DNA from 4 places in the Paenibacillus sp. Dod16 genome. Region 3 is predicted to be linked to each of the others. Evidence: riboswitches for the same ligand, from Rfam matches in the RefSeq annotation. Region 3 holds a riboswitch; each other region holds the start of a gene.
The links. A riboswitch is a leader RNA that binds a small molecule or an ion and turns the genes downstream of it on or off. The one in region 3 is predicted to bind cyclic di-AMP.

Region 1 (7,922 bases), on a different contig from region 3:
CTTGGCGTCGTGGCCGAAATGTGCGACCGGGTGGTTGTCATGTATGCAGGCAGAGTCGTGGAAGAGGCAACGGTTGAAGAACTGTTCGAGAATCCTCAGCATCCATACACCAAAGGGCTCATTCATTCAGTGCCCAAGCTTAGACAAAAGGTACGCCGTTTGGAATCCATTCCAGGGAATGTGCCGGATCTGCGGAACATGCCGAAAGGCTGCAAGTTTGCTCCGCGATGCCCGTTCGTAATGGAGCAGTGCCTCTCCCAGGAGCCGGAGCTTCTCCCTGTCGCACATGAAGAAAATCGTAAGAGCCGCTGCTGGCTGACACAGGAAGGTCACACGAAGGGAGGAGAAACCGCATGAAAGAAACACCTCTATTAGAAGTGAAGAATTTGCAGAAATCATTCACGGTGAAAAAAGGATTCTTCGGCACATCCAAGCAGCTTCGTGCCGTGGATGGAATCTCCTTCGCGATCCATAAGGGCGAGACCTTCAGTCTGGTAGGCGAAAGCGGCTGCGGCAAATCGACGACAGGCCGCCTGGTGACCCGACTGCTGACGCCGAATAGCGGCGAGGTGCTGTTTAACGGAACGGATATTAGCGGATACAACGAGAATCAGATGCGCCCTCTGCGCAAAGACATGCAGATGGTATTTCAGGATCCATACGCCTCTCTGAATCCAAGGATGAAGGTCAAAGAGCTGGTCGCGGAGCCCTTGCTGATTCATACCAAGCTGAGCACCAAAGAGCGGGACAAACTGGCCTGCGAGCTTCTGGAAACGGTCGGATTGAACAGCTTTCATGCCGAACGCTTTGCTCATGAGTTCAGCGGCGGTCAGCGGCAGCGGATCGGCATTGCCAGAGCGCTGTCCGTGCGTCCAAATCTAATTGTTGCCGACGAGCCTGTGTCCGCGCTGGATGTTTCCATCCAATCGCAGGTGCTGAACCTGCTTCAGGATCTTCAAGAGGAATACGGCCTGACTTATCTGTTCATCTCCCATGATCTCAGCGTGGTTGAGCATATCAGCGACCGGATCGGCGTCATGTATTTGGGAGCGCTCGTGGAGACCGCCGACAAAGATACGCTGTATGATCGCCCGCTGCATCCTTACACTCAAGCGCTGCTATCCTCGGTACCCGTTCCGGATCCGAAGCAGAAGAAGGAACGGATCATTCTGAAGGGTGATCTGCCTAGTCCGGTGAATCCTCCGACAGGCTGCCGCTTCCATACACGCTGTCCTTCCTGCATGGAAGTGTGCAAACAGATTACGCCGGTATATCGTGAGGTTGAGCCGGGCCATCAGGTGGCATGCCATTTATATGACGAAGAAATCATGAAAAACGCTTAACAAACGCTTAACAGCGATGATTCTCTTATAGAGGAGGGAAGGCTCGATGAACATCACAATAGATGAAGCTCACCTGGCAGATACTTCGATTTATGTGGTTTATGAGGGGGCGGAGTCTCATTTTCGTTTAACGGAATCTCGAAAGCAGCGCATGACGCTGACGTGGTTCTATGGCCGCTCCGATCAAGAAGCGGATGATCTCGTTGTCGGCATGGGGCAGCGTTCAAACCTGACGTTGGAGCAAGTGCGCAGAACAGGCGCATCAGCCGCGAGAGCATTGCTCAAGGAGAATAAAACAAGCGCAGCGCTGATTCGCCCCTCAGTCCGCGGCGTCGGGGCATCTTCCCGGATTTCGATAGAGGAAGAACTTCAGGCGTGGGTTGAAGGCTGGATGTATGGACTATATCAATTCAATAAGCATCGCGGGGTCACGGCCAATCTGCAATCCCTGTCTCTTCATCTTCGACTAGAAGACTGGGAGGGGCTTTCCCGTGAAGATCTGGAAGCCATTATACAGACGGCAATAATCCGGATCGAAGGGACGCAGTTCACCCGAGACCTGGTGAATGAGTCTCCGGAAACGTTAAATCCGGAAGCGTTCGTAGCGGTTGTTAAGGACCGTTTCAAGAAGGCACCCGTTCAGCTACATGTGTATCGCGGAGAAGAGCTCCATGATCGGCAGATGAACGGTCTGATCGCCGTGGGAGCCGGCAGCAAATATGAGCCTGCCATGATTGAGATTGCCTATAATGGGGTGGGTTCCGATAAGGAGAGCCCTCATATTGTACTCATCGGCAAAGGCGTAACCTTTGATATGGGCGGCATGAACGTTAAAATCGGCCGGGACATCAGCGATGCTCGTATGGATATGGGAGGCGCTGCAGCGGTCGTGGGTGCCATGGATATTCTGGTATCGCAAAAAGCTCCGGTACGCGTAACGGCGCTGATCGCCGTTGCGGATAATTTATCGGGACCGGATGCGATGCTACCATCTTCCGTCGTTCATTATCCGAATGGTTTAAGCGTTCAGATCGCCAATACGGATGGGGAGGGCAGATTGATCATTGCCGATGCGCTGCTGCATGCAGCGAATCTTGGCGCAGATAAAGTGATTGATATCGCAACCCTCACCGGTAATGTCGGAGCGGCATTGGGCTTGGAGATTGCGGGTATCTGGGGCGACCCACAGATTACGGCCGATTTGGTTGAGCTCGGTGAGCGTAACGGTGAGCGCGTATGGCCTATGCCGCTGATGGACGAGTACGAATCAGAGCTTAGAAGCGATTATGCCGATCTGAAAAATGTCGGTACGTCCACTTTGGCTGGCGCTATAACGGCTGCGCTGTTTATCCGTCATTTTGTGGCGGATTCCATGGAATGGGTTCACATCGATATGGCGGGCACGGTCCAGTATAAACGGGATTTTCCTCATTCTGCAGCGGGGGCTACTGGATATGGCGCTAGATTGCTCGCGGATTATGTGGAGAAGCAGTTTTCCCATGCATAAAGAATCAACTTCAATAAGGAGTGACGATGATGCTGCTTGAAATAATCGCAACATGCGTGGATGATGCCATCACAGCAGAGCAGAATGGCGCGGACCGCCTGGAATTGATCACGGCGATCACCGAAGGCGGGCTTACGCCGGGAATCGGGCTTGTAGAAGAGGTTGTGAAAGCCGTTCAGATTCCTGTTCATGTCATGGTCAGACCTCATAGCAGATCCTTTGTGTACAACGAACATGATATAGCTACCATGATTGCGGAGGTGAAGGCGATCCGCAAGGCAGGCGCAGCTGGCGTAGTAATCGGCATGCTGACTCCGGAAGGAAAGATTGACGAGGTCTCCTTAGTCAAAATGCTGGAATGGACAGGGGATATGCAGGTCACGTTCCACCGGGCTTTTGATGAATTGGAGGATCAGTTCGAAGGGCTTCGTACATTGCAGAAATACCGGTCGGTTACCCGCGTCTTAACGTCTGGCGGGCCGCAGCCTGCACCGCAAGCCATCCCGAGAATTCGGGAGCTGGTAGAACATACGGCAGGAAGCGAGCTTAAAATATTGGCAGGCAATGGCCTGAAGTGGGAAATCATACATGATTTTATCGACCAGACCGGCGTGAGCGAGGTGCATTTCGGCTCCGCTGTCCGGTATGGCCGATCAGGGCTGAAGCCCATTGATCCGGTTGAGCTGCGATCATTGGCTGACAGCTTACATCATTAGAAGTAGCAAACCTATCGGAAACAGGTGAACAAAAATTGCAAACCGTATTGAATAAACAGCAAGAATTTGTGGTTGGCGTTGACCTTGGGGGTACGAAGATCGCGGCAGCGCTCTTTGATTCCGAAGGACAGCTGCTGAACCGGGAGCAAATGGAGACGGCAGGCGCGCGTACGGCCGAAGAAGTGGTTACGAGAATTACGAATATGATTCGCAGCGTCTCGGGCGGCCAATCGCTCCGAGGGGTTGGCATGGCTTCGCCGGGAACGGTTAACAGCCGGGAGGGCATTGTCATCCATGGGACGAATCTGCCGCAATGGACGAATGTTCCCCTCAAAGCATGGATGGAACGTGAGCTGCATACGGAGGTTCAGGTGCTGAATGATGCTAATGCAGCCGGATGGGGAGAGTATGTAAGAGGTGCCGGAAGAGGGGCGACGAACATGGTGTACGTGACGCTGAGCACCGGTATCGGCTCAGGCATCGTGCTGGATGGGAAGCTGTTCTTGGGCAGCAGTTCCTTTGCTGGGGAACTGGGACACCATATCATTGATCCCAGCGGTCCGCAGTGCAATTGCGGCAGCCACGGCTGTTGGGAGGTATTTGCTTCTGGAACAGCCATCGGACTCGCAGCATCCCAGCGAATGCTTACCCAGCCAAGTGTCATATCAGAACTGGCGGCAGCTGATGCGGGAGTGAACGCCAAGCATGTATTCGAGGCCAAACGTCTTCAAGACCCCGTTGCAATGGAGGTCATTGATCGTGCCATCTATTACATGGCGCTTGGACTGGTTAACGTCATTCACAGCTTTAACCCCGATCGCATCGTCATTGGCGGGGGTGTGAGCAGAGCAGGTGAGCTGTTGTTCCCGCAGCTGCGGGAAATGACGGATAAGCTGGTCATGCCGTCCTATTTAGGGACGTACGAGATCGTTCCTGCAGGACTTCGGGACGATGTTGGTCTGGTTGGAGCTGCGGCTTTGTTCCAGTAGCATAGGCCTGAAGAGAATGATACGAATAGGATCAATGATAAATAGATACCAGAAAGAGCGCTCGGAATGACGACGTAGTATCCAGTTACCTAGCTAAAGAGAAATCAACAAAAGCCGCCCTCAGAAGGGCGGCTTTCCAATTATTCATAGAGAGAGCGGGAAACGGAGCGATCATTTATTTGCGTCATAAGTCCGTAACAAGTAACAAGTGATAGGCGTGAACCGTAAACCGTCATCCGTTTGCGCTGGAGTCGATTTTTTTGGTTTCTGGTTAGGTTTGTTTGTATCCGACAAACAATAAACGGTTGCTCGCACTTTCCCGCCCGCCGGCGGAAACCGCCGGCTCCAAACCCGCACGTGGGGTGACCTGCAGGCTTGGAGCCGGCGGCTGTCGCTATTCCATGTACTTGGATGCGTCAAACGTAATCAAAGACGTATGATTGGCATGCTCAATCAGCGAAGAGAGCTTGGTTACCTCGCGTTCCTTCTTGCGGGCTAGCGCCTGATAAGCCTCTGGATCATATAAGGCGACGTTGAACAGCGTTATGGCACCGTCTCCGCTGCCACGGCTGCTCTGGCGCTCCAGCTTCTTGCGGGAACCGAGATGGGCAAGCTGTCCGATATCGCTGCGTATTTGTTTGGCCAGCTCGATCGCTTCCATGATCGTAATGTCGGAGCCGTTCCAGGGAATAGTCTGCGTGGTATTGGAGATTGCCATCAGCAAATCCAGCTTCCTATAATCCGCCGCGGCCGCTTCGATTTCTTCCGTAATGGCATCTACGCTGCGCGTAGGGTATTCCGCCGTCTCCCCTTTTTCAATAATCGTGCTGCTGTTGTTCAAGCGTTCCGACATCAACTGATTGATGAGACGGTTAATTGCTGCCCGGACAGCTAGTGCTTCTGCCATCGTTATTTGACTCATAAGTGATGGATCACCTCTTTAATTTCATTTCTGATATGTAAACGCATAGATTTGTAAAAAGTTGCTAGATTAATTAAAAAAGCAGCGCGGAAAGGAGAACAGAGTTACATAATTGTCATGACTGAGTGAGACGGTTAACCAATCTCCTGCCGAAATTCTTCATCTTTACGACAGCTCCAAACATAAAACGATAGATTTTTAGGATATCATTGACAGCATCCTTGCTTGTATACTATATTAAGAGAAGGTTACAAAACGTTAATGAATTTTGCCGAATTTCGTTTGTGAAAACGGGGGAACCGTCTTGGGTGAATTACTCTTGTATAGAGAGTATAGGGAACCTTCAACCGAACCCTTAGCTAACTCCGTAGGCATCGAAGGAGAGAACATATTTTGAAGAAGTTTGTCATCACTTTGCTAGGGTCTGCAATTATTTTTTCTTCTGGTGCCGTTTCAGCATTTGCTGATCAACAACCGAATTTTCAGTATCAAGTGAAGCAATTGGTAGGAACTCCATACAAATGGGGCGGAACGACTACCAGCGGGTTTGATTGCTCCGGATTTATACTGTACATGTTTAGAAATTTCGACATTGATCTTCCGCGCACTTCCCAAAGCCAGGCTCAAGCCGGTGAACATGTGGATCGCCAAGATCTGCGGGTTGGAGATTTGGTATTCTTCAATACGAGCGGTAGCGGAATTTCTCATGCAGGCGTTTACATTGGTGACGGACAATTTGCACATGCTTCCAGCAGCAAGGGAGTCAGAATCAGCAAGCTTAGCGATTCCTATTACGAGCCGCGTTATGTCACGGCACGTCGTGTTTTGAGTCAAGAAAACTATGCAAAGCTGGTAGGAAGCGCAAGCTAGTTGGATTACGCAGCCATTTAGAGTACGATACATAATCAGAAAGCCTGACAAAGGGATGACCTTGTCAGGCTTTCTTTTTTTAGATATGAGAGAGTATAAACTTCGAAGCTTGTGACTTCCTGATATCGCAAGAAAAACTTCTACTAACTGTCTGTCATCTGTGAAAGTACGTCGATAGACGTTTTTGTTACTATAAGTCTATCATCCCACAAGGGGGTGTTCGGTTACTCCTTAACAACAGAGGCATTCACAGCAGCTTCCATTCCATTATTATAGAGACGGAACAAGCCCAGACGCCAGAAGGCGGCTCCCTTCAGGTCATAACGTTTGGCCAAGCCGAGTTTATCGTCCACGGAAGTGGCGGTTTYGCTGCTTAAACTGATGCCAAGCAGGAGCTTCTGCTTCGGGACGCCTGCTTGGAGTGCCAGCTGGATCGCTTGGTCCACCAGACTGTTCGGTTCGGGAACCTGAGATTTGGTTCCAACCGGATTGTACTGATAGGCCATAACAATCAGGTCATCAGCGATAGAGGCCAGTGTCTTGTAATCATAACCTTTATAGGCGCTGTTCAATGGCGGCACGGCTAAAGACAGGGCAACGTCATTCGGCAATGCGGCTTTCAATTGCTTGACGTAATCATTGAGCAGCTTCTGCTGCTTCACGGCATCCAGTTTAAATCCGAGCCCTTCAAAGTCAAGCACAACACCGCCGAATCCGTTCTCCGCTACCGCGGATGTGATGCCTTCAATAGACTTTTGGCGCAGGTTGCTATCGCTTAGGACCTTGGTTAACTCGCCGTTCCCATCCAAGGCATAAACCATGAGATATGGTTTAATATTCTGATTTGCAGCATCTGCTACAATCGATTGCGGCGTAACGTCGCCAGCCGCAGCGGGGAGGCGGTACTCATCCCCTTGAAGCGTGAACTGACCCTCGCGATCGATGCGGCTCCAGCCAAAGGCAACTGAATTCATGGATCCCACAAGATCCCGTTCTTGGAAAGATTGTAATGCATAGAAAGCTCTCAAATGCATGTCGCGCTGTGGCGATACGAGGGAGACTGTACGAGTCGCCTGGTTCCAGCCGACATCAACGCCGAATTGGCTGCTGAACGAGCTGAGCGGGATCAGCACACGGCCTTCCCGCTCCACCGGCGGAGCTGCAAGCTTCACTTTTTTTCCATTGACGGTTGCGTTCGTGCTCCCCACTTGAAGTAATACTTCAGTCGATTGGCCTTTCACGCTGCCAATGGCCTTCACGGTTTGCGTCTTGCTACTCCATGTGATTTGAATGCCCAGTGCTTCTCCAACCGTCCGGAATGGAACGTAGGTGACCCCTTTGTCAACCCGCGGAGCCGCATCAAAGGTTAGCGTAACGTCATCCAGCTTTACCGATATGGCAGGCTCTGCATGTACCTGGCTAACATGGGGGGTGGTGCCGAGCAGGGATAAGGCAAGAACGGCAGCAACAGCTGTTTTTCCTATTTGTTTGTGCAGCATGCTTATGTATTTCCTCCGATCCATTAAAATAATAGAATGATTTCATAGAATATGGAATTGGGTCTAGCATACGCTA
Region 2 (7,922 bases), on a different contig from region 3:
CGGTTACCGGTTGCCTACAGAAGCGGAATGGGAATACGCTGCGGGCGGAGGTCAGAATAGCAAGGGTTACATGTATAGCGGGAGCAATAATGCCGATGAGGTCGCATGGTATTGGAAAAACGCCGGAGACAAATACCTATCTGGGGATTGGAACTGGCCTATCATAGAGAGCAATCAGAATCAAACAAAATCGATCGGTACCCAGAAACCCAACGAGTTAGGAATTTACGATATGTCTGGAAACGTAAGGGAATGGTGCTGGGACTGGCACGGCGAATTGGATAGTCCAAGCGGTTCCTTCCGGGTAGTGAAGGGCGGCGGTTGGATCGGCGACGTTACCAACAACGAGATATCCTTCCGAGGGAAGTTCGATCCCAATGGCTTTGGCCCCGATCAAGGTTTTCGTGTCGTTCGCGGAGAAATATGACATTTCATGTCATGTTTCTTTTTTTATTCCGGACTTAGTTTGTGAAGTTGGTGTTTATCCGTGAGTCTTACCGCAAGGTGGCCGCTGATTTCCTGGCTTGATGCAAGCAAGTCACCACACTATTGACCAGGTGGTCAATGTGTAATACAATTTGGTCAAAATGATATTGACCAGGTGGTCAATCGGTGGGGTGGCGTACAAACCAATGGAGCCAGATAAAAAACAAACCATTTTGCAAGCAGCTTTAGTGGAGTTTTATCACAAGGGCTATGAAGGAGCTTCAACCAATCAAATTACCAAAGCAGCTGGCGTATCCAAAGGAATTTTGTTTCATTATTTTTCGGATAAAAGAACGTTGTATTTAACGGTGGTGGATGAATGCTTAAAGCATTACTACCATTCACTGACTTCGTCACCTATGGATCTCTCCGAGGATCTGTTTCAGGCGATAGAGCAATTATCTCAAAAAAAGATGGATGTATTTAAAAGTGACCCCATCAGGTTTGGATTTATGGCTAAAACATTTCTGATTATGCCGGAAGAGCTGAGAGCGGATCTTCTGCTCAAACAACAACAGATGAACAAGGATTCCATACACCTCCTGGCAAGCAGGATCGATCAGAGCCGTTTTAGGGAAGGAATCGATCCCAAGAAAGCAATCGAATTCGTATTGCTTTCCCTTGAATCTCTAATTACGAAGCAAATGACCAAACGGTACGACGAGAAATCTATAGGAGAACTCGAGGCAAGTGCGGCTTTAGACACGAAACCCTATTTGGACATATTAAGGTACGGCATTTATCGTAAGGAGGGAAATGAGTGAAAATAAAGTTGCTCACCATCGGAACAAGGGGAGATGTACAGCCGTTCATTGCCCTTGCCCGAGGTCTCCAGAACAACGGACATGACGTGGTTATATGCACATCGCAGGATTTCGAAGGCTTCGTTCGAGGGCATGGTGTCGGTTTCGCGCCAATACAGGCAAATATTATGAAACTAGCCCAATCTGCAGAAGGGAAACGCATGCTGGGCAGCAATCCCTTCGAGATTATGAAGCAGATGAAAAAGCTTATATATCCTATGATGCAGCAAATGCTCGATGACCTGTGGACCGCTTCTCAAGATGCGGACTGCCTCATCTACCATCCCAAAGCATTCGCTGGATATGATATTGCCCAAAAGCTGAATATTCCCGTATTTGCAGCCCATCCAATTCCGATCATTGCACCGACAGGCGCTTTCACCAATCCCATTTTACCTTTCACCTTCAGGAATCGATGGTTAAATGAAAAAAGCTATCATCTCAACCGTTTCATGCTGTTATCCTTCAAAAAATTGTTGAATACATGGAGAAGAGATACGTTACATTTACCTCCACGAAGTCTATTCTCCGATGATCTGCACGTAAATGGACGCGATATTCCGGTGCTTTACGGTTGCAGTCCTTCGATTATTCCATTTGATCCGAAATGGAAGGATCGCGTCTGTATGGAGGGGTTTTGGTTTCTGGAAGATACCGATTGGGACCCACCAAGGGAGTTGGAGTCTTTTATCGCGTCAGGATCCCCGCCAATCGTTATCAGTTATAGCAGCATGCCTCTAAAGCATCCGGACCATGTGCTCGAGATGACTATGCAGGCTTTACGACAAACGGGGCAACGCGGCATCATTCTGGTTGGCTGGAGTGGAATGCAAGTATCCGGTAATGGGGCCGAGAACATCCTGTGTATACAGGAAGCACCGCATGCATGGCTGTTTCCGCGAGCTGCAGGCGTTATTCATCATGGTGGAGCAGGGACGACAGCGGCCGTTTTGAGAGCAGGTAAGCCGATGACCATATCCCCGTTCAATGCGGATCAACCCTTCTGGGCCAAGCGTATGTATGAGCTAGGTGTATCGACAAAGCCGATTCCTGAAAAATCAATGTCAGTAGCCAGTTTGGCTGAGCGAATAGCGGAGCTAACCAGTCATTCAACATTGACAGCCAATGTAATGGCACTGTCAGATAAAATTTCAGAGGAGAGAGGTGTTGATCGAACTGTAGATTTTATTGAGAGACGGCTACACCATCACTTTTGAGAGAATTCCTTTAACAAGGGATATGTGTCCAAAAGTTAAGGTGTTAATGGACAAGAAAATTCTTGATTGGGAACCCTGAGTTACCCAATCAAGATATGATCTTCCGCATAACCAATTTTGGATGTGCGTTTTTTCTGAGCCAATGCGTAAGCCAGTGTTAAGGGACCCAGACGACCGGCAAACATCGTTATCGTTACAATGACTTTCCCTACGGGGGACAATTCACTTGTCAATCCCATCGACAAACCGGTGGTGCTAAATGCTGATGTCGCTTCAAACAACACTTCCAAGAAGTGTTCTTCAAGCATACCTTCGGAGATGGTCAGCAACAGGGAAACACCCAGCACGACCACCAAAGAACTCATGACAACCGCCAGGGCGCGCATGACGGTTTCTCCTGCAATTTTGCGTTTGAAGGCATGGATTTGACCGCCCCCGCGAAAGGTTTGGATCGTAGCTAGGATGAGTACAACAAGCGTATTGATCTTAATACCGCCGCCTGTTCCTCCGGAAGCAGCACCGATGAACATCAGAATAATAATGAAAAACTGAGAAGCCGCCAGCATGCTACCGATATCTATCGTGTTAAACCCCGAGCTTCGAGGCGTTATGCCTTGGAAAAAAGCAGCCAGCACTTGTTCGCTTTCGCTCAATTGGCCAAAGGTTGACGGATTCCAGCTCTCTAAAAAGTATATAAATAGAAAACCGAGCAGGGACAACGTTCCTGTTCCGACTAGGACAACCTTGGAGTGAAGCGAAAGCTTCTTCCATGAACGTTTTTGGAATACATCCACAATGACGATATAGCCGAGGCCTCCAATGATAAATAGCAGGACAATCGTAATATTGACGATCGGATCGCCGACAAAGGGAGAAAGGCTGTCAGACCACAGGGCAAATCCGGCATTGTTGAATGCCGAAACGGAATGGAAAAGTGCGTAGTAGGCTGCCTGTCCCCACCCGACGTCCTGTTGCCAACGGAGCGTAAGGACAATCGTAGCCAAGGCTTCAAACGCGAATGCAATGAGTACCATATACATGGATAATTTAACCAAACCTTGTGCCGAGGTCGAATGCGTGGTTTGCTGAATAATCATTCGTTGCTTCAAGCCAATCCTTTTCCCCAGAACAATGGCAACCATAACGCCAAAGGTCATAAAGCCGAGCCCGCCAATTTGAATCAAGATCATGATAATGACTTGTCCAAAAGTTGAAAAAACACTACCGGTATCCAAGACAACGAGCCCGTTTACGCATATTGCTGAGGTGGCTGTAAATAAAGCATCCAGCAGACCAATTGACCTCCCGGTGGAGGAAGAGTAGGGCAGCGCGAGCAATGTGGTCCCGATTATTATTAAAGTGAAAAAGACAAGCATGACGAGTTGAGGGGGACTCATATTTTTTTTAAGCTTGTTGATAAACAACTCCATTGTGTCAGGAGCGGAATGTTGTGTATTTCGATCTTTTGAATTCATAAATGTTCTTCTCACAAGTTCCACCCCCATTCTTTATTGATCGCCGGGTTTATCAAAGAATTTTCTGTTTTGGAAAAAAGACGACTCTACCACTTTTCCGTGACTTATTTTCAAATATTGGATCTCGTGGTCTGTTTTTATTTTCAGCAAGCCGGTGTCAAAATCGGTATTTAACTCTTTGAAAAATAGACCTTCGGCTATTGGATCGCCCCCGGATTCCTTACCGCCAAGCAGATAATGAGAACCCTCCCTGAACACAGTGACTCGAATTCCCCGTTCATGGGTGTCAGCCATTTGATCATCCATCCTTTGAACCGCTACAATGTGCAAATCCGTTTCGCCGATCTGGTTTAGGAGTTCGTTGACAAACGAACCACGCGTAATTTCTTGCCACCGCGTTTGACCGGATTGTCCGATGATTAGCTGGGTAATTTGATGATTCTTGGCGGTTTCCGCTATGATTTCCGAAGCTTTGCGATCTTCATTCGTTTTGACAATGAAGGTTGCCCCATACTCGTCGCATTTCATTTGCCACTCAGCCATATACCTTTCTTGTGCCTGATCTAACTCATCTTCACGCAAGGGTATAACGCTCAACACAAACAGGGGACACTGAAGAAGTCTGGCTAATTCGCCGCCTCGACGGATGAGACGTTCTCCGTTTGGACCGTAATACACGCATACCAGTATCTTTTCATTGTTAAGCAGAATAATCATTCCTTTCTTTTCTAAACACAACAGCTTTAACAAAAAAGGCCTGGAGGCAGAGAAAAATCTGCTTCTAGGCCTTGGCTGTACGGATCATGGACAAGTCAAAGTAGTAAGAGTGTTCTTTCCCAAGACGCTGACGAGGTTAGCTGTCGGATTCGGGATTGAGAGTTCCCGTTCCTTCTTATCCAGAAAGAATTCACCCCTAAAGCTTAGTCGCTTTGTTGGTTCCCCCGTTCCTCATAGAGGATTAAGCATTCATGCGTATGAAATTTATCGTAATAAATATTATGCTAAAACATGCTGAAAGTAAACAGTTAGCGATCAGTCAACAACATCATATCATTGGATTGCAGCAAAAATTATGCTTTACTATGGTATATACTACGCAAAGAAGTCTACGGGGTTTCATGGTCTGTCGTATCTGAAAGGGGAAAATAGGATGGCTAAAGGCAAATCGGAGCCGCTAAAATCATTAAAACAGTTTAACCTATCATCTTCACGACTGATCCTTCTTGGTTTCGCCGCACCGATTGTAATCGGCGCGATCTTGTTAGCCTTGCCCATATCATCGTCATCAGGTGAAGGTGTAGGTTGGTTAAACGCTTTGTTCACCTCAACATCTGCAGTGTGCGTAACCGGATTGGCCGTAGTGGATACAGGAACCGACTTTTCCCTTTTTGGTCAAATCATGATCATGTGCCTGATTCAAGTCGGCGGTCTTGGTTTCATGACCTTCGGAGTTTTGATCGCCGTTGTGCTTGGAAAGAAAATTGGACTGAAAAATCGACTGCTCCTCCAAGAATCCACTAACGCATTATCAACGCAAGGCGTAGTGAGGCTATCGCTAGGTATTTTTCTGATTGCGCTCATTATCGAGTTCGTCGGAGCAGCCTTGTTAATTGTTCGTTGGGAGGAGGAACTGGGCTTGGGGCAAGCTATTTATTATGGGGTGTTCCACTCCATCTCATCATTTAATAACGCTGGCTTCAGTCTTTGGTCAGACAGTTTGAGCCGGTATGTGGGAGACCCGCTGGTCAACATCGTCATCACCCTGCTTTTTATCATTGGTGGGCTTGGATTTACTGTTGTTCTGGACTTATGGAAGCATAGAAGGTGGAATAAGTTGTCCCTTCATTCAAGAATCGTTTTGTCGACTTCAGCATGTCTATGTTTAGCCGGGTTTATCGTAATTTTCATTATTGAGTTGTTCAACTCCCGTACGTTCGGCTCTTTGAGCTGGGGAGAGCGAGTATGGGCGGCTTATTTTCAAGGCGTGGTGACTCGTACGGCCGGGTTTAATACCATCGACATAGCCGCGATGATGACGACTTCTCAGTTTTTCATGATTTTCCTCATGTTTATCGGTGCTTCCTCCGGATCCACGGGAGGCGGGATCAAAACCAATACATTTGCCGTACTGTTATTCACATTGATTAGTATTATTAAGGGGAAGCAGGACGTGCAGTTGTTAAATCGACGCATCCCCCAATCGATTATCCTCCGATCCATAGCCGTCATGGTGATCTCAGTGAGCGTTGTGATTGTCGCTACATTCTTGTTAACCATAAGCGAGCATAGCTTGCAAAAGGACTTTATGGAAGTTCTGTTCGAAGTGACCTCAGCCTTCGGCACCGTTGGCCTATCGATGGGATTGACGCCTGAGCTGTCTCCTTTTGGTAAAGGAGTCATCATTTTGACCATGTACATCGGCAGACTCGGCCCCTTAACGCTGGCCTTCGCGCTGTCGCAAAGAGTAGTCAAACAAAAGTACCGGTTGCCTGAAGAGAAAGTGCTTATTGGTTAAGAGTGGTCGATCCGCAAATCGGGATACGAAAAAATAAGGTTCAGCTGGAGTCGTTTAATTCGATCTCCGGGGCTGAACCTTATACTCGTTTTATGTTCTGTTTTGCTTATACGGAGGGTTCTTACATATCTGCCCCGTCTTTTTCCTTCACGGGGCTGGCTAATCCAAACTTCTTAACCAAAGGTTTGATGGTTAACCCCTGAACGAGAAGTGAGAAAAGGACAACGCTAAAGGTGAGAACGAGTATATCATCGCGTCCGTCGAAGGTTGCGGGCAAGCTTAAGGCGAGAGCGATTGACAAGCTGCCCTTTAACCCTCCCCAATTCAAAACCACCTTCCATGAAGATGGGAAGGATTTCAGGAAGTACAAGCTTACGTAGACGGCCAATGTTCTTCCGAGTAGAACGATAAGAATGGCTGCTCCGATTAACGCCCACTTGTCCGCGAAGTTAATATGCTTGATTTCTAGACCGATCATTAAAAAAATCAATGAATTTGCGATTAACGTGATGACGTCCCAGAACGAATTAATATTCATCTTGGTTGTATCCGACATCCCGATGCGCGCTCCGTAACTGCCAAAAATCAAGCCGCCCACGACAACGGCAATGACGCCAGATACATGGAAATGTTCGGCAATAAAGAAACTTCCGAAGAACAGGAGCATAGAGAAAGCTATCTCCAGCGGATAATCATCATAGAAGCGAATGAGCTGTGAGAACAGATATCCTAACACGCCTCCAACAGCGATACCGCCAATACTAAACTTCAAAAAGAGCAATACACCGCTGCCTATTCCCGCCCAACCCATTTCCATGTACGTGAGCAAATAAACAGAGGAGATCTGAAATAACACAACGGCAATTCCGTCATTAAACAGCGACTCCCCTTCGATGATGGTTACAATTTTCTTCGGTACGCCTAATGATTTGAAGATGGAGATGACACTGATCGGGTCCGTGGCACTCATCAATGCTGCAAAGGTAAATGCAACAATCAAAGGTAATCCCATAAACCCATACATGGCTAGAGCTATAAGAAGGAAAGAGAGCAAGGTGCCGCCAAACGCGAGGGCAATCACCGGCTTTCCTTGTTTACGAAGATGCGAGAACGGAAGCTTTAATGTTGCATCTCCAAGAAGGATAGGAAGGAACAGGGAGATAATGATTGCCTGAAACACATTCGATTGGGTTATAAACGATTCGGCTTCATCCAACACAGGCACATGGATCAAACCAAGCAGCAGGCCTACAATAACAAGTGCAATAGAGTAGGGCTGATTCATTTTTTTGGCTATCGAGATAACACCCATCGATATCGCAAGCAAAATCAGCAACTGCACGAAAACCTCATTAAAATGATGCATACGGCACCCCTCATCAAAGGATTAAATCTCCATTTATTGTAACCTAAAGACTCCCTAACA
Region 3 (5,650 bases):
ATCGGTAACTGAGGGGATCCTGCGCCTCGGATATTCTCCTGATGATGTCAGATATGTGATACTAAGCCACTTGCATTCAGATCATGTTGGAGGGATTGCTCGATTAACTAAATCGGAATTTGTCATTAGTGAGCGTGAATGGGCAGATGGCCAACGCTTTGGAGCAACGTTCATGCATGGATATCAAAAACATAGATTTTATAATCCTGATTATAAATATCAAATTATTCATCATGAAAAGATGAATCAAGCAGGTGCATTTATAAATGGATATGACTTAATCGGGGATGGTTCCCTTGTGATTGTTCCGACTCCAGGGCATACATTTGGTCATCAATCGTTGTTGGTAAATGGAAGACTGCCGGTTTGCTTAGCCGGGGATGCAATCTACACACAACCACAATTCGAGCGAGAGGTAGTAGATGGTGTTGCAGATGATAAAAAGGCTGCTGTAACATCGATGACCCAACTTAGGGAATGGTCAAAAACAAATGGTGGTGCACCAATCTTATCCACCCATGATCCGGACGCTGGAGTTTTACTTTCGAGGCGTAATGGTATGATATAATTTCTACGTATCAAGTATGCTACGGAGAATGGTGATTAACTTGAAAAAAAATATAGAACTTGCTGAACAATTACGTTATCTAATCCTTGCTGCCGAAAGACAGGGTGGACGTATGTTGCAGTCCGCATTGAGTAAAGAAAGTATTACCGGATCACAGGCTGAGGTGTTACGGGTTCTTGAAGAGAGAGGACCACTTTCATTGAAGGAGCTCGGCTTTCTGTTAATATGTGAAGGTGGCAGTCCATCAAGGCTCGTTAACACGCTTGTTCAGGAAGGATACATTATTCGTGATACCCACCCTAAAGATTCCAGAGCGGTTATATTACGTTTATCCGATAAAGGTGTGGAAAAATCAAAAAGAGTAACTTTGGTAGAACAAGAACTATACACGATGATATCTCGAAAAATCGATAAAGATAAGTTAGAATCGATCAACCAAATCCTTTGCGAACTGTTGTCGGAAGAACCCATTGCGAGCAGCCTGCAGGCTAGGGGGTTCATGAAATAATGGGATGCCTCGCTTTGCCCAAAGAAAAAAGAGGCTCGTATGAGCCTCTTGCAGTAAATATTTCACACTTGGGCTATGCCCTAAGAAGTTTGGCGTTAATTGCTACGACAATAGTACTCAGAGACATCAGTATGGCTCCAATCGCAGGGTCTAGGACAATTCCAGCGCCATATAATATACCGGCAGCAAGTGGAATGGCAATAATATTATAACCACTGGCCCACCAAAGATTTTGAATCATTTTATTGTAAGCTTTCCTAGATAAGTCGAGAATCGAAACGACATCATTAGGATCACTTCTTACAAGAACAATATCTGCTGTTTCAATTGCGACATCCGTTCCAGCGCCAATAGCAATGCCGAGATCTGCTTTCGCCAAGGCTGGAGCATCATTCACTCCATCCCCGGTCATGGCAACCATATAACCCTCTTTTTGAATTTCAGTTATTTTATCAGCCTTTTGATGGGGTAGGACTTCTGCATGTATCTCATCTAAATGCAAGCTTTCGCCAACCCATTGGGCAACTTTCTTGTTATCCCCCGTCAACATCATGGATTTGATTCCTAATGATTTTAAATTTTCTACAGCGTTCTTTGCACTTTCACGGACTTTATCTGCAAGGCCAATTAGACCGGCATATTGGTTATCAACAACGGCAAAGACAACCGTTTTTCCTTGTGATGCCAGCTTATTATACTCCGAAATAGGATAATCTATTTTTTGATCCTCCATAAAGCCAGGGCTAACAACCAAAACATCCTTACCGTTAACTTTCCCCTTAAGACCTTTCCCCGTCAGTGCTTCAAATGACTCTGGTTCTGGTATTTTTATTTCACGGTTCTTCACTTCTTCTACTACACCTTTAGAGATAGGATGTTCGGATTGAGCTTCAAGGGCACCAACGAGGGTTAAAATTTCCGTCTCTGTATATCCCGATGCAGGTAGAATATCGGTAATTCCAAATTTACCTTGAGTAAGCGTTCCGGTTTTATCAAATACGACCGCGTTCAATTTTCGAGCTTCTTCAAAAGCAGTGCGGTTTCGTATCAATAACCCTTTTTTCGCTGCTATCGAGGTAGTGGTTGATACAACAAGAGGTACAGCCAAACCCAAAGCGTGTGGACACGCAATAATCATCACAGTCACCATTCGCTGTATCGCGAAGTTAAAGCCGTAACCCAAAGAGAGCCATACGAGTAGGGTTATTAAGCCTGCACCTAAAGCTACATAAAATAACCATTTTGCCGCACGATCGGATAAGTTTTGAGTTTTAGATTTAGATTCTTGAGCTTCTTTAACTAGTGAAATAACTTGGGATAAGTAACCCTTTTCACCACTATTGGTAACCGTTACGGTTAATGCTCCTTCACCGTTGACAGCTCCTCCAATGAGTTTATCTCCAGGATTCTTGATGACCGGGACGGATTCCCCCGTAAGCATGGATTCATCGAGTGATGATTGTCCTTTCACAATGATTCCATCTACAGGGATTCGCTCTCCTGGTTTAATTAAAATCGTTTGCTCTGGGCTTAATTCTGACACGCTTACCTCTTTGATATCTCCATTTTCCATAATAAGATGTGCTTCAGAAGGGATTAGTTTGACCAGTTCTTCTAGGGCATTAGATGCACCTAAAATAGACTTCATTTCTAGCCAGTGACCTAGCAGCATAATGACAATAAGGGTTGCCAGTTCCCAAAAGAAGTCTACATCCGTCAATCCTATGACAATTAATGAACTATATACGTAAGCAACAACGATAGCAAGTGATATTAACGTCATCATGCCAGGGCTCTTTTGATTTAGTTCTCGATATGCACCAACTAGAAAAGGCTTACCTCCATAAAAGAAGACAAATGTGGAGAGTAGAAACAGTAAAACGGTGTCATATGGAAACCGCCAATGTACCCCAATGAACATCTGAATCATTGGCGAAAGAGCCATGATTGGAATTGTAATAATTAAACAAATATAAAAGCGTTTTTTAAAGTCATCTACATGATGACCGGCATGTTTATCCCCGCCGCTATGTTGGTGCCCGGTACTATGATGTGATCCGGAATGGTCATGGTCGTGTTTCATCCCTTGATGCTGCTGCTCACTTTCGTGTTTGGGCATATGATTGTTCGTGAATTGATGTTTCACGCTCTTTTTGGAGTTTTTATACATTGAATTCACCTCTTCATAAGATTATTTAGTCTAATGCCGTAATAAGAAAAGATTGTTAGGACTACATCACGTAGTATTGTTACCCATTAATACTAATTTAAACCTAAAAGAGTAAAGTAATCACGGATTCAAAGCTCAGTCTTCATGTACAATCATCATTTTCAAATTTGTCCAGTTTCCTCACAAAATCTACATAACTTCGGGTTATATAATAGTCAACCTAACAATAGGTTACAAATCGTATGTAAAGCGAGGTGATTACATTATTTGATTTTTTGAATCAAATAAAAAGTGTTGTGCATCCTAAATTCTTGAATCGTAAATTCGAAAGGAGATATTGACTATGTCACATGAACAATACCAAAAGTGTATCGAGGAATGCATACGTTGTATGATGGTATGTAATCATTGTTACAACGCTTGTCTTGATGAAGAGAATGTAGCTATGATGACAAAATGTATTCGTTTGGATCGACAATGTGCTGATATTTGTGCTTTTGCTGCGCATGCAATGTCAACGAACAGTGTTTATGCGCGTGAGATCTGTAGTATCTGTGCCGACGTTTGTGAAGAATGTGGCACAGAATGTAAAATGCATGATGTAAAACACTGTCAAGAATGTGCAGAAGCTTGTTTTAGATGTGCAGAGGCTTGTAGAGCAATGGCAGCGTAGAACAGACTCAATAATCAATAACCCTCCTTGTGAGAAAGGAGGGTTTATTGATTATAAGTTATAACTAAAATTATATATAAATTGGAGATAGCTGTTAGAGCAGATCAACGTCTGCTGGAACAGTTTTTTCTGCTTATGCTGAAAAAGAAGTGGTTACAAAAATGTATTTAATAATTAACTTAGAAGAAGTCGGTGTTCATATAAGAATAATACAATAAGAGCGGAACTTCTCCTTATATTTGTACTTTATAGGGTGAATTTGAACGAAACTCGACTTTTAATAAAAAAAATGATGGATTTAGAGGATGGGATTGACAACATACACGAAAATGTACTACATTATGTAGGGTTACAAAAAATTAATTTTTAATGCCGAGTTTCATTTTTGAAAACGGGGGAACCATTCCGGGTGAATTATTCTTGATTGAAAAGGAATAAAGGGCGCCTTCTACCGAACCCTTAGCTAACTCCGTAGGCATCCGAAGGGAGAGCATGTGTTTGAAGAAATTCATGATTTCATTAATAGGGTCTGCAGTTATTTTGTCAGCTGGTGCGACTAATGCGTTTGCTGATGATCAATCCAAATTGCGTACAGAAGTAAGTCAAGTTGTTGGTACACCTTACAAGTGGGGGGGAACTTCTGTATCGAGTGGATTTGATTGTTCTGGTTTTATTTTGTATATCTTTGATAAGTTTAATTTGGAGCTGCCACGGACATCAAATGCTCAGGCAAAAACAGGTACCCCAGTTGCAAAGAAAAATCTCAAACCTGGAGATTTGGTCTTCTTTAATACAAGTGGTGCTGGTATATCTCATGCAGGGATTTATATCGGTAATGGGCAATTTGCTCATTCTTCCAGTAGTAAAGGAGTAAGGATTAGTAATTTATCGGAATCATACTATAAGGATCGATACGTTACAGCAAGACGTACAATCTCTAAACAAAGTTATACAAAAATGGTTAGTGGATTGCACTAGTACTTATTTGTAATTAGACAAGCCCTGGTAAAAACCACGGGTTTGTTTTTTTGTATCGCAGGTGAATTAAATCTTGTTAAGAATTTAATCTAACATAATTCATTAATCTTCAATGGAAATACCATAAAATGAAAAATTGACTAGTTAAATTAAATAAACTACAATTCGTAGTATATAATATATTATTGATTTCTTGATGTTTTTAAACAAGGATCAATTTTTTTATCAAAAACACTACACTGCGTAGTTAATAATCCGGAAGGGAAGACTTTTTCTATGTGTGGGATTACAGGGCTTTTGATGTTTGAAAACAATTCGCTGCCAACGACGGTAGCAATTAGAAAAATGACCGATGCAATCAAACATCGTGGTCCCGATCAAACGGGCATTAGGGTGGTAGATCGGATTGCTTTAGGATTTACCCGTTTGTCGATCCTTGATTTGGAACACGGCAGCCAGCCTATTTCCAACGAAGATCAGAGCCTTTGGCTAGTTTTTAACGGTGAGATTTATAATTATCAATCATTAAAAAGAGAACTTGAAGACCTTGGTCATACGTTTAAAACGAACACAGATTCTGAAGTCATCATACATTTATATGAGGAGTATCAGGAACATTGTTTAGAAAAACTGCGTGGAATGTTTGGATTTGCAATATGGGATCGGAGGAAAAAACAATTATTTGCTGCTCGTGATCATTTCGGAATAAAACCATTCTATTACTATACGGATAACACTCAATTTGCCTTTGGC
Region 4 (7,922 bases), on a different contig from region 3:
CCTCGTCATGAACTTCCGCGCCGGTAAGCGGCGGATTGAATACGCAAACCATCCGCATCTGCGAACGAGCTCTCAAATAATGCTTCTCGTGACCGTCCAGCGCATACATCATGCCTGGGGAAATAGGGTGCGTTTCACCCCCGACAATCTCGATTTCCCCCTCGCCTTCGATGCAGTACACGGCTTCGACGTGGTTTTTGTACCAGATCAGCGTCTCCGTTCCCGCCTTGATGAGGGTATCATTGAGCGAGAAGCCCATGCCGTCTTTTGTAAGCAGAAGCCTTCTCGAGTTCCATGTCTGGGTATCGATATCGTCTTTGGTATCCACGATCTCTTCCAAATGTTTAACAATCATGACAACCTCTCCTCTGCTGCTAATTGTTTCATACTGTTCTCAAATATCCCCAATCCCTCTGCCAATGTGTTCATTTCAATCGTAAGCGGCGGCATTAGCTTTGCCACTTCGCTATACGGACCGGACGTTTCCATAATCAGTCCATGCTCGAAGGCCATCTCGGACAGCCTGCCTGCGAGCTCCGGCTTATCGAAAGCAACCCCCTGAATCATGCCTCTGCCGCGGATTTCGCCGCCGAGCTGAGGATAATCCTTCACAACGCCTTCCAATGATTGGCGAATCCGATTTTCCCTGATGCCGATATCAAGCTGAAAATCTTTCGTTTTCCAATAATTCAGCGCTTCGGCTGCGGCAACGAATCCGAGATTATTGCCCCGGAAGGTACCGTTATGCTCCCCCGGCTCCCAAATATCAATCTCCGGTTTGATCAGCGTAATCGCCATCGGCAAGCCAAAGCCGCCAATCGATTTCGAGAGGCATATGATATCCGGTTCAATACCGGCATCATCAAAACTAAAGAACGGACCGGTTCGGCCGCAGCCCATCTGGATATCATCCAAAATCAGCAGCATTCCCTTATCCTTGCAGATGCGCGCAAGCTTCTGCAGCCATTCCCGGCTGGCGGCGTTCAATCCGCCTTCCCCCTGCACCGCCTCGACGATCACTGCGGCCGGCAGCGGAATTCCGCTTCCCGGATCATCCAGAAGTTTCTCCATATATGCCATCGTATCCACGTCGTCACCAAAGTAACCGTCATACGGCATAAACACGGAGTGACTTAGATCCACGCCGGCACCCTGGCGCTTGAAGGAGTTGCCGGTTACCGCCAGCGATCCGAGCGACATGCCATGAAAGGCATTCGTGAAGCACAGAACGGTGCTGCGCCCTGTCACTTTACGGGCGATTTTGAGCGCGGCTTCTACGGCATTCGTTCCGGTCGGACCGGGGAACATCACTTTGTGATCCCACCCGCGCGGCTTCAGGATGATCTCCTGAAATCGGGTCAGAAACGTTTCCTTCGCACCCGTAGCCATATCCAGGCTATGCGTGACGCCATCCTTCAGGATGTAGTCGACTACCTTCTCGCGAATCTTCTCATTGTTATGTCCGTAATTCAAAGCCCCGGCTCCCGCAAAAAAATCAATGTATTCATTCCCCTGCGTATCCCACAGCTTCGCATTTCGGGCCTTGTCAAAAACCGTCTGAAAGCTCCGGCAATAGCTTCTTACTTCCGATTCCAGCTTGTTAAACACAGTAAGCTTCGGTTTCTCCATGACTTGGTTGTCCATAGTTCCCTCCAATTGTTTAAATGTCATTGAAAAAGGGGCCAATCACGAATAACGGCTCATCTTCATGGGACGTTCCATCGGGGAACATCTCTGCTCCATAACCTACGGTTACGGTGCTGGGAATGGATTTCTCCTCGGCATAACCGAGAAACAAACGACGGGACGCCATGTTACTCGGCGATACCGTAGCTTCAATGTAACGGACGCCATGGCATGCCTTCTGATTCATCAGATTTGTCAGCATTGCCTTTGCAACGCCTTGCCTCCGATGCGAATTAGCAACGGCCACTTGCCATACGAACAGCGTCTCCGGATTGCGAGGAGAACGGAAGGCGGAAATAAAACCGATGATATCTCCTTCATGCTCGGCAATCATGCAGGTATCATGGAAGTAATCTCCAAGCAGCATGTAGCAATAGGGAGAGTTCAGATCAAGCGATCCGGTGTCGCGTATAAGCTCCCACACCCGGGTACCATCCCGGGCTTTCGGTCTTCGGTAAACAATTTCGGTATCGGTATCCACAGCCATTCTATACAATCACCTCTTTCCAGAACTAATTTCCGTTGGAACGGAATCGCTGCAGGAAGCTCTGCAGCCGCTCGCTCTGGGGATTATCGAATATCTCCTCCGGCGTGCCCTGCTCAACGATCCTTCCCTCGGCTCCGAAGATGACGCGGTCCGCGATTTCCTTCGCAAAATCCATCTCATGCGTAATCAGCATCATGGCCATTTCGCCTTCCTCCGCGATTTCCCGGATGACCTCCAGCACTTCGCCGACCAGCTCGGGATCAAGCGCCGAGGTCACCTCGTCAAACACCATAACCTTTGGCCGCATGACCAGCGCTCTGGCGATGGCAACCCGCTGCTTCTGGCCCCCGGACAGATTGGACGGGTACATCTTCAATTTGTCGGCCAAACCGACCTTACTGAGCATGGAGACGGCCCGCTCCTCCGCCTCCTCCTTGGATAAACCCAGCACTTTGCGCGGGGCCTCCGTCACATTCCGAAGCACGTTCATGTGCGGGAACAGATTGAAATGCTGAAAGACCATGCCGACATTGCAGCGCATCCGGTGCAAATGCTTTTCATTGGCCCGAACCAGCTTGCCCTTCTCTTCCATATGCCAGAGCAGCTCACCATCAACCTCGATGGTTCCCTCGGTGGGTTCTTCCAGCGTCATCAGCATCCGGCCCATCGTTGTTTTGCCCGATCCGCTTGGACCGATCACAGCCACCTTTTCTCCAGGCTGCATCTCCAGATCGATGCCTTTAAGCACCTGTAGATCACCAAACGACTTGGTCACGCCGGTATATTTCACAATCGGCTTTGTACCCGTAGCGGTAACGGGATTTCCCTCCTGCTGCGGCACCTTCGACGCTTCCGCCTGCTCATCGATCACAACGGCATTCAATTGATTCCCTCCTTTTATTTTCCACGCTGCAGATTCATGCGTTTTTCCAGCCTTTGCACAAGCAATGAGGCGATATAACTGATGACCAGGAACAGAATCCCGACCATCGTATACGGTTCAAATGCACGGAACGACTGCGACACGATATTTTTAGCCGTCAGCATCATCTCCACAAGCGTTATGGCGCATAGAATCGGCGTCTCTTTAAACATAACAATCAAATAATTACCCAGTACCGGAATGATCGGCGGCACCGCTTGCGGCAGGATAATACTTCGCCAGGTTTGGGCTTTCGTGTAATTCAGTGCTGTGGCAGCCTCCCATTGTCCCTTCGGCACTCCCTCGATTCCGGATCGGTACACCTCGGACAGATATGTGCTGTAATGCAGCCCGAGACCGATCACCCCGGCATAGAAGGCCGGAATGGAGATTCCGGTAAGAAGCGGCAGGCTGTAATACAGGAAGAAGACCTGCACCAGCAGCGGTGTATTGCGAATGAATTCGATCATTCCTTTGGTTATTAGTGACAGCATCTTAAATCGGCTCCGCACTGCAAAAGCAAGCAGCAATCCGATGATCAATGCCACCGCGAAAGCGCAGATCGTCACCCATACCGTCATTTTTAATGCACTCAAGAGCTGGGGCAGGATATCCCATACATAGTTCCAATCCCACATGACTATAACCTCCCCGCTGTCCATTTACGCTCCAGCAGTCGAACTGCCAGCGAAACGAGCGTAGCAATGACAAAATACATGAGGAGCAGCAGCACCAGAATCTCGGTCGTCCAGGAGATGTAATTATTGCGGAGCACCATCGCCTGATACGTTAAATCCGCCATCGTGATGAAATAAACCAGTGAGGTGGATTTGATGAGCTCCACAAGCTGATTCCCGAAAGGGGGAAGCATTCGCAGGGACGCTTGAGGCAATATGACATTCCACAGTCTTTGCCAAGGCTTCAGATTAAGCGCTACAGCGGCTTCCCATTGTCCTTTCGGAACGGCCAACACGGCGCTGCGAACGATTTCCGAGCCGTATGCGCCGAAGTTCAGTCCGATCGCGAGGATCGCAGCCAGCATTTTCGGAAGCTCGACGCCGATGAACGGAAGGGCGAAATACAACCAGAACAGCTGCACCAGCAAGGAGGTCCCCCGAAAGACTTCCACGTACACGGCTGTCAACGTGCGAATGATCCACAGCTTCGACAGTCGGCATAACCCGGCTGCAAAGGACATCACGACCGCAAGAATGGCTGAAAAGAAAGCAACTACAATCGTGATCTCCGCCCCTTTCAACAGCGTAGGGAGAAAATCAATCCACGAATTCGGCATGCTATTCCCCGCAAAGGGCAGCGGCCGTCATCTCGCCCGGGAGCTCTTCTTCTGTGAACCCGAACTTCTGCAAAATTTCCAGCAGCTCGCCCGACTCCTTCATTTTTTGAAGCTCCGCATTATAAGCCTCCTGGAACTCGGTATCCGCTTGGCGGAAAGCCGTAGCTCCATAACCGCGAACGCTTTCGCCGTCGATGACCGGCTGCTCGAAATCAGCCACGCGTTCGATGCTGTCGTCGCTGGCCGAATCCAGCATCGCCTGCAGGGACGGCCCCGTCATGGTAATTGCATGCACCCGGTCTGCCTGAAGGGCGCTAATGGCCGAGGCTTGATCGGGGACCTGCACAATCCGGTCCGTAGGAATGCCGGACTTTTCCATATAGCCGATTTCGACCGCACCGGTCATAACGGCGACCTTAGCTTGGTCATGATTGGCAATATCCTCATAACTTCCAAGTCCCAGCGGATTCCCTTGCTTCACCGCAATGGCTTCCCCGATGCTGTACTCCGGATTAGCAAACAATACGGCAGAGCAGCGATCCGGATTAATGAACATGCCTGCGGTAATTAGATCAAACCGCTCGGCCTGCAGTCCGGCAACCAGCGATCCGAATTCCGTAAGCTCTCCCCTCATTTCCTTGATGCCAAGCCGCTCCAAAATAACCCTCGCAATCTCAACCGCTTCTCCTGTCAGCTCCCCGTTGGCCTCTTTATAGGCATAAGGCTTCTCATTCGCAAATCCCACGGTGATATACCCCTGCTCAATGGCTTGCTCCAATGTACTCCCTTTGTCGCCGCAAGCCGCAAGCGACACCCCCATAATCAATGACAACATCAGTACAACCACTCTCTTCAAAACTTCCCACAACCTTTCATTATGACTTTGGTATTCTTAAAAATGGCATGTTGAAATTATCCATGTTAACCCATATGTTAACTAGGATTTAAGCGTATTCAGATACCTTGCATGGGTCGGACCTTCAGGGAAGATGATTCATCCATCTCCTTCCACGCTTAAACCCAATGCCATCTGACCGATTTAATTGGTTTTGGTTAAACATTTGCAGGCCTTGCCCCTCCTCTTTAGCAGAATACAAAAAGACCACCAAACAGGGGATCTAGACATAGCTCCGCCAGCAGGGGGTCAAAAAATAGAGAAAAGGCCCCTAAAGAGAATTAAGGGCCTTTGTTATGAACATCCATTATGTATGCAAGACCCATCCACTGCTGACGAGGTTAGCTGACGGACTCGGGTAAGATGGTACCCTACACTCGTGATTCCAAGTGACTCGCCCCTGATGAAACTGGTTCCCCCGCTTTCCGGAAAATGTATGCCGGAAACTAAGCGTGTGTCCATGATAAAGGGAACTTCAGGAAAAGTCAAACCCCTTTAACCGCTTTTTCTGGAAATTCAGAGGCGGAAGTTCCGCTCTTCCAGGGCCTATGACAAGCATGAAAAATGCCTCATTCAAGCCTCTCCCCCAACGATGCAGTAATTTTATTCCAGTCTCATTTTTCGCTATATAGCAGGCATTTGCCATGCCTCCCTTACTCATTCATGTGGTGGATCGTTTATGCCATGAATTACATTCGGATTGTGAAAGCTTTCCCCACACATTTACGGCGTAAATACGGCGCAAATTTTTTTTTTGAACCGCTGCGTACCGAGCCTATGAATATCGTAGGGAAATCCGAAATTCATCCTATAGTTTTGCTATTCGTCAATAGATGAATGCCTCCGGGGCTAGCGTACATTCTGGAAATTATAGGTGTTTATCTATCATTTATGCGCTATTAACCCATGCCGTACCGAGAGTATTTGCGTAGTATAGAAAAAATCTAAAGGAGGTGCTTCATTTGGAACGTTCTTCTAGAAAGAGAAAATTGTGTGCTCTTAAAAAAATAGAGAAAAAAGTCATTCATGCGAAGAAAAAGCATTGCCCGTCTCATGGTCATGGTGATCATAAAGGCCACGGCGGTGGCATTAAAAAGCGTCGATGCCCAAGAGCTATCCGTGGACCTGTAGGTCCTCAGGGTCCTATCGGACCGGTTGGACCGGTCGGACCTATCGGGCCTGTGGGACCTGCCGGACCGACAACTGGTATTGCAGGACCTGCTGGACCTGCCGGACCTGCTGGACCTGTCGGGCCTGTCGGACCTGTCGGACCTGCGGGACCTACTGGAGCTACTGGAGCTACTGGGGCAACAGGGGCTACAGGAGCAGCCGCCGGAGGAGCCATCATCCCATTCGCATCCGGCATACCGCTTGCTCTGACCACCGTTTTAGGCGGATTAGTCGGATCCGTTGGTCTCGTAGGATTTGGTAACTCGGCCAATACGTTTACGCTGGCTGGCGGTACGATTGACCTCACTGGAGCCGCTGGAACTCTGCTTAACATGGCGTTTAACACGCCACGAGCCGGTACCATCACTGGCATCTCCGCTACCTTTAGCACTACTGTGGCGCTTTCCCTGCTGGGAACTACCGTTACAATTACAGCACAACTGTACAGTGCGCCGGCTACAAGCAACATTTTCGCACCGGTACCAGGCGCTCTTGTTACGCTGGCTCCGCCTCTTACGGGCGTTCTCGCTCTCGGTACGGTAAGCAACGGCTTCGTAGAAGGCCTGGCTATTCCGGTGCCGGCCAATACACGCCTGTTAATGGTATTCTCGGCAACCGCAGCTGGCGCAACACTTGTCACTGCAGTGGCAGGTTACGGCAGCGCTGGTGTCAGCATTATATAAGTTTCGTTTTCCACCTGCAAAAAAAAGCCCCGATTTTATATCGGGGCTTTGCTTTATTTACACGGCTGTATATCCGCCATCCACCAGCAAGCTCGTGCCTGTAATGAAGGACGCATCTTCACTGGCGAGGAACAACACGGCTTTGGCTACTTCTTCCGGCTGTCCCAAGCGGCCCATCGGATGAAGGCCGACCAGGTGCTGGGTGATCGCTTCCGTTCTTCCCTGAATAAGAGGAGTATCGATATATCCCGGACATACGGCATTAACCCGGATCCCTTTAGGAGCATAATCTGCGCTCATCGACTGGGTTAACAGCTTAACGCCTCCCTTAGCGGAAGCATAGGCGGTAACGCCCGCTTTTCCGACATGGCTATGGATTGAGCCGCAGTTTACGATCGCCCCTCCGGTTCCTTGGGATAACATTTGCTGGATTACATATTTATCGCACAGGAACACTCCTGTCAGATTAATATCAATCGTTCTTTGCCAGTTGTCCATCGACAACTGATCGGCAGGAGCATCATGAGCAATGCCTGCATTGGCGAACAATACATCGACACGGCCAAAATGCTCAACCGTCTGCTTCACCATATTTGCAACTTCCTGTTCTTGGGTTACATCCGTTTTAACGAACAGCGTTTCAAAGCCTGCCCCTCTTAATTCATCGGAAACTGCTTGTCCCCGGTCCGAATAATCCGCGATAACAACCTTGGCTCCCTCTTCCACAAAAAGCCTTACCGCTGCTTCGCCGATCCCGCTGGCGCCTCCCGTCACAATGACAACCT

Region 1: another riboswitch for cyclic di-AMP. It lies ahead of ACPV3A_RS29350 (C40 family peptidase); the one in region 3 lies ahead of ACPV3A_RS21545 (C40 family peptidase).
Region 2: another riboswitch for cyclic di-AMP. It lies ahead of ACPV3A_RS16165 (universal stress protein); the one in region 3 lies ahead of ACPV3A_RS21545 (C40 family peptidase).
Region 4: another riboswitch for cyclic di-AMP. It lies ahead of ehuB (ectoine/hydroxyectoine ABC transporter substrate-binding protein EhuB); the one in region 3 lies ahead of ACPV3A_RS21545 (C40 family peptidase).

Annotation. Positions count from the first base shown of each region.
Region 1 is NZ_JBNDYG010000046.1:69,849-77,770, forward strand. Features, by position in the region: gene ACPV3A_RS29320 (ABC transporter ATP-binding protein) at 1-357, shown strand, start outside; gene ACPV3A_RS29325 (ABC transporter ATP-binding protein) at 354-1,343, shown strand; gene ACPV3A_RS29330 (leucyl aminopeptidase family protein) at 1,390-2,850, shown strand; gene ACPV3A_RS29335 (copper homeostasis protein CutC) at 2,880-3,566, shown strand; gene ACPV3A_RS29340 (ROK family protein) at 3,602-4,555, shown strand; gene ACPV3A_RS29345 (hypothetical protein) at 4,950-5,477, opposite strand; cyclic di-AMP (ydaO/yuaA leader) riboswitch at 5,737-5,867, shown strand; gene ACPV3A_RS29350 (C40 family peptidase) at 5,871-6,347, shown strand; gene ACPV3A_RS29355 (stalk domain-containing protein) at 6,572-7,846, opposite strand.
Region 2 is NZ_JBNDYG010000020.1:47,334-55,255, reverse strand. Features, by position in the region: gene ACPV3A_RS16185 (formylglycine-generating enzyme family protein) at 1-427, shown strand, start outside; gene ACPV3A_RS16180 (TetR/AcrR family transcriptional regulator) at 633-1,250, shown strand; gene ACPV3A_RS16175 (glycosyltransferase) at 1,247-2,506, shown strand; gene ACPV3A_RS16170 (TrkH family potassium uptake protein) at 2,587-3,936, opposite strand; gene ACPV3A_RS16165 (universal stress protein) at 4,015-4,698, opposite strand; cyclic di-AMP (ydaO/yuaA leader) riboswitch at 4,809-4,956, opposite strand; gene ACPV3A_RS16160 (TrkH family potassium uptake protein) at 5,132-6,496, shown strand; gene ACPV3A_RS16155 (cation:proton antiporter) at 6,618-7,862, opposite strand.
Region 3 is NZ_JBNDYG010000030.1:55,848-61,497, reverse strand. Features, by position in the region: gene ACPV3A_RS21565 (N-acyl homoserine lactonase family protein) at 1-568, shown strand, start outside; gene ACPV3A_RS21560 (MarR family winged helix-turn-helix transcriptional regulator) at 609-1,076, shown strand; gene ACPV3A_RS21555 (heavy metal translocating P-type ATPase) at 1,150-3,246, opposite strand; gene ACPV3A_RS21550 (four-helix bundle copper-binding protein) at 3,590-3,919, shown strand; cyclic di-AMP (ydaO/yuaA leader) riboswitch at 4,280-4,413, shown strand; gene ACPV3A_RS21545 (C40 family peptidase) at 4,418-4,897, shown strand; gene asnB (asparagine synthase (glutamine-hydrolyzing)) at 5,174-5,650, shown strand, end outside.
Region 4 is NZ_JBNDYG010000039.1:6,729-14,650, forward strand. Features, by position in the region: gene ACPV3A_RS26405 (ectoine synthase) at 1-355, opposite strand, end outside; gene ectB (diaminobutyrate--2-oxoglutarate transaminase) at 352-1,644, opposite strand; gene ectA (diaminobutyrate acetyltransferase) at 1,661-2,173, opposite strand; gene ehuA (ectoine/hydroxyectoine ABC transporter ATP-binding protein EhuA) at 2,199-3,056, opposite strand; gene ehuD (ectoine/hydroxyectoine ABC transporter permease subunit EhuD) at 3,071-3,733, opposite strand; gene ehuC (ectoine/hydroxyectoine ABC transporter permease subunit EhuC) at 3,736-4,389, opposite strand; gene ehuB (ectoine/hydroxyectoine ABC transporter substrate-binding protein EhuB) at 4,391-5,224, opposite strand; cyclic di-AMP (ydaO/yuaA leader) riboswitch at 5,602-5,747, opposite strand; gene ACPV3A_RS26440 (exosporium glycoprotein BclB-related protein) at 6,247-7,137, shown strand; gene ACPV3A_RS26445 (SDR family NAD(P)-dependent oxidoreductase) at 7,195-7,922, opposite strand, start outside.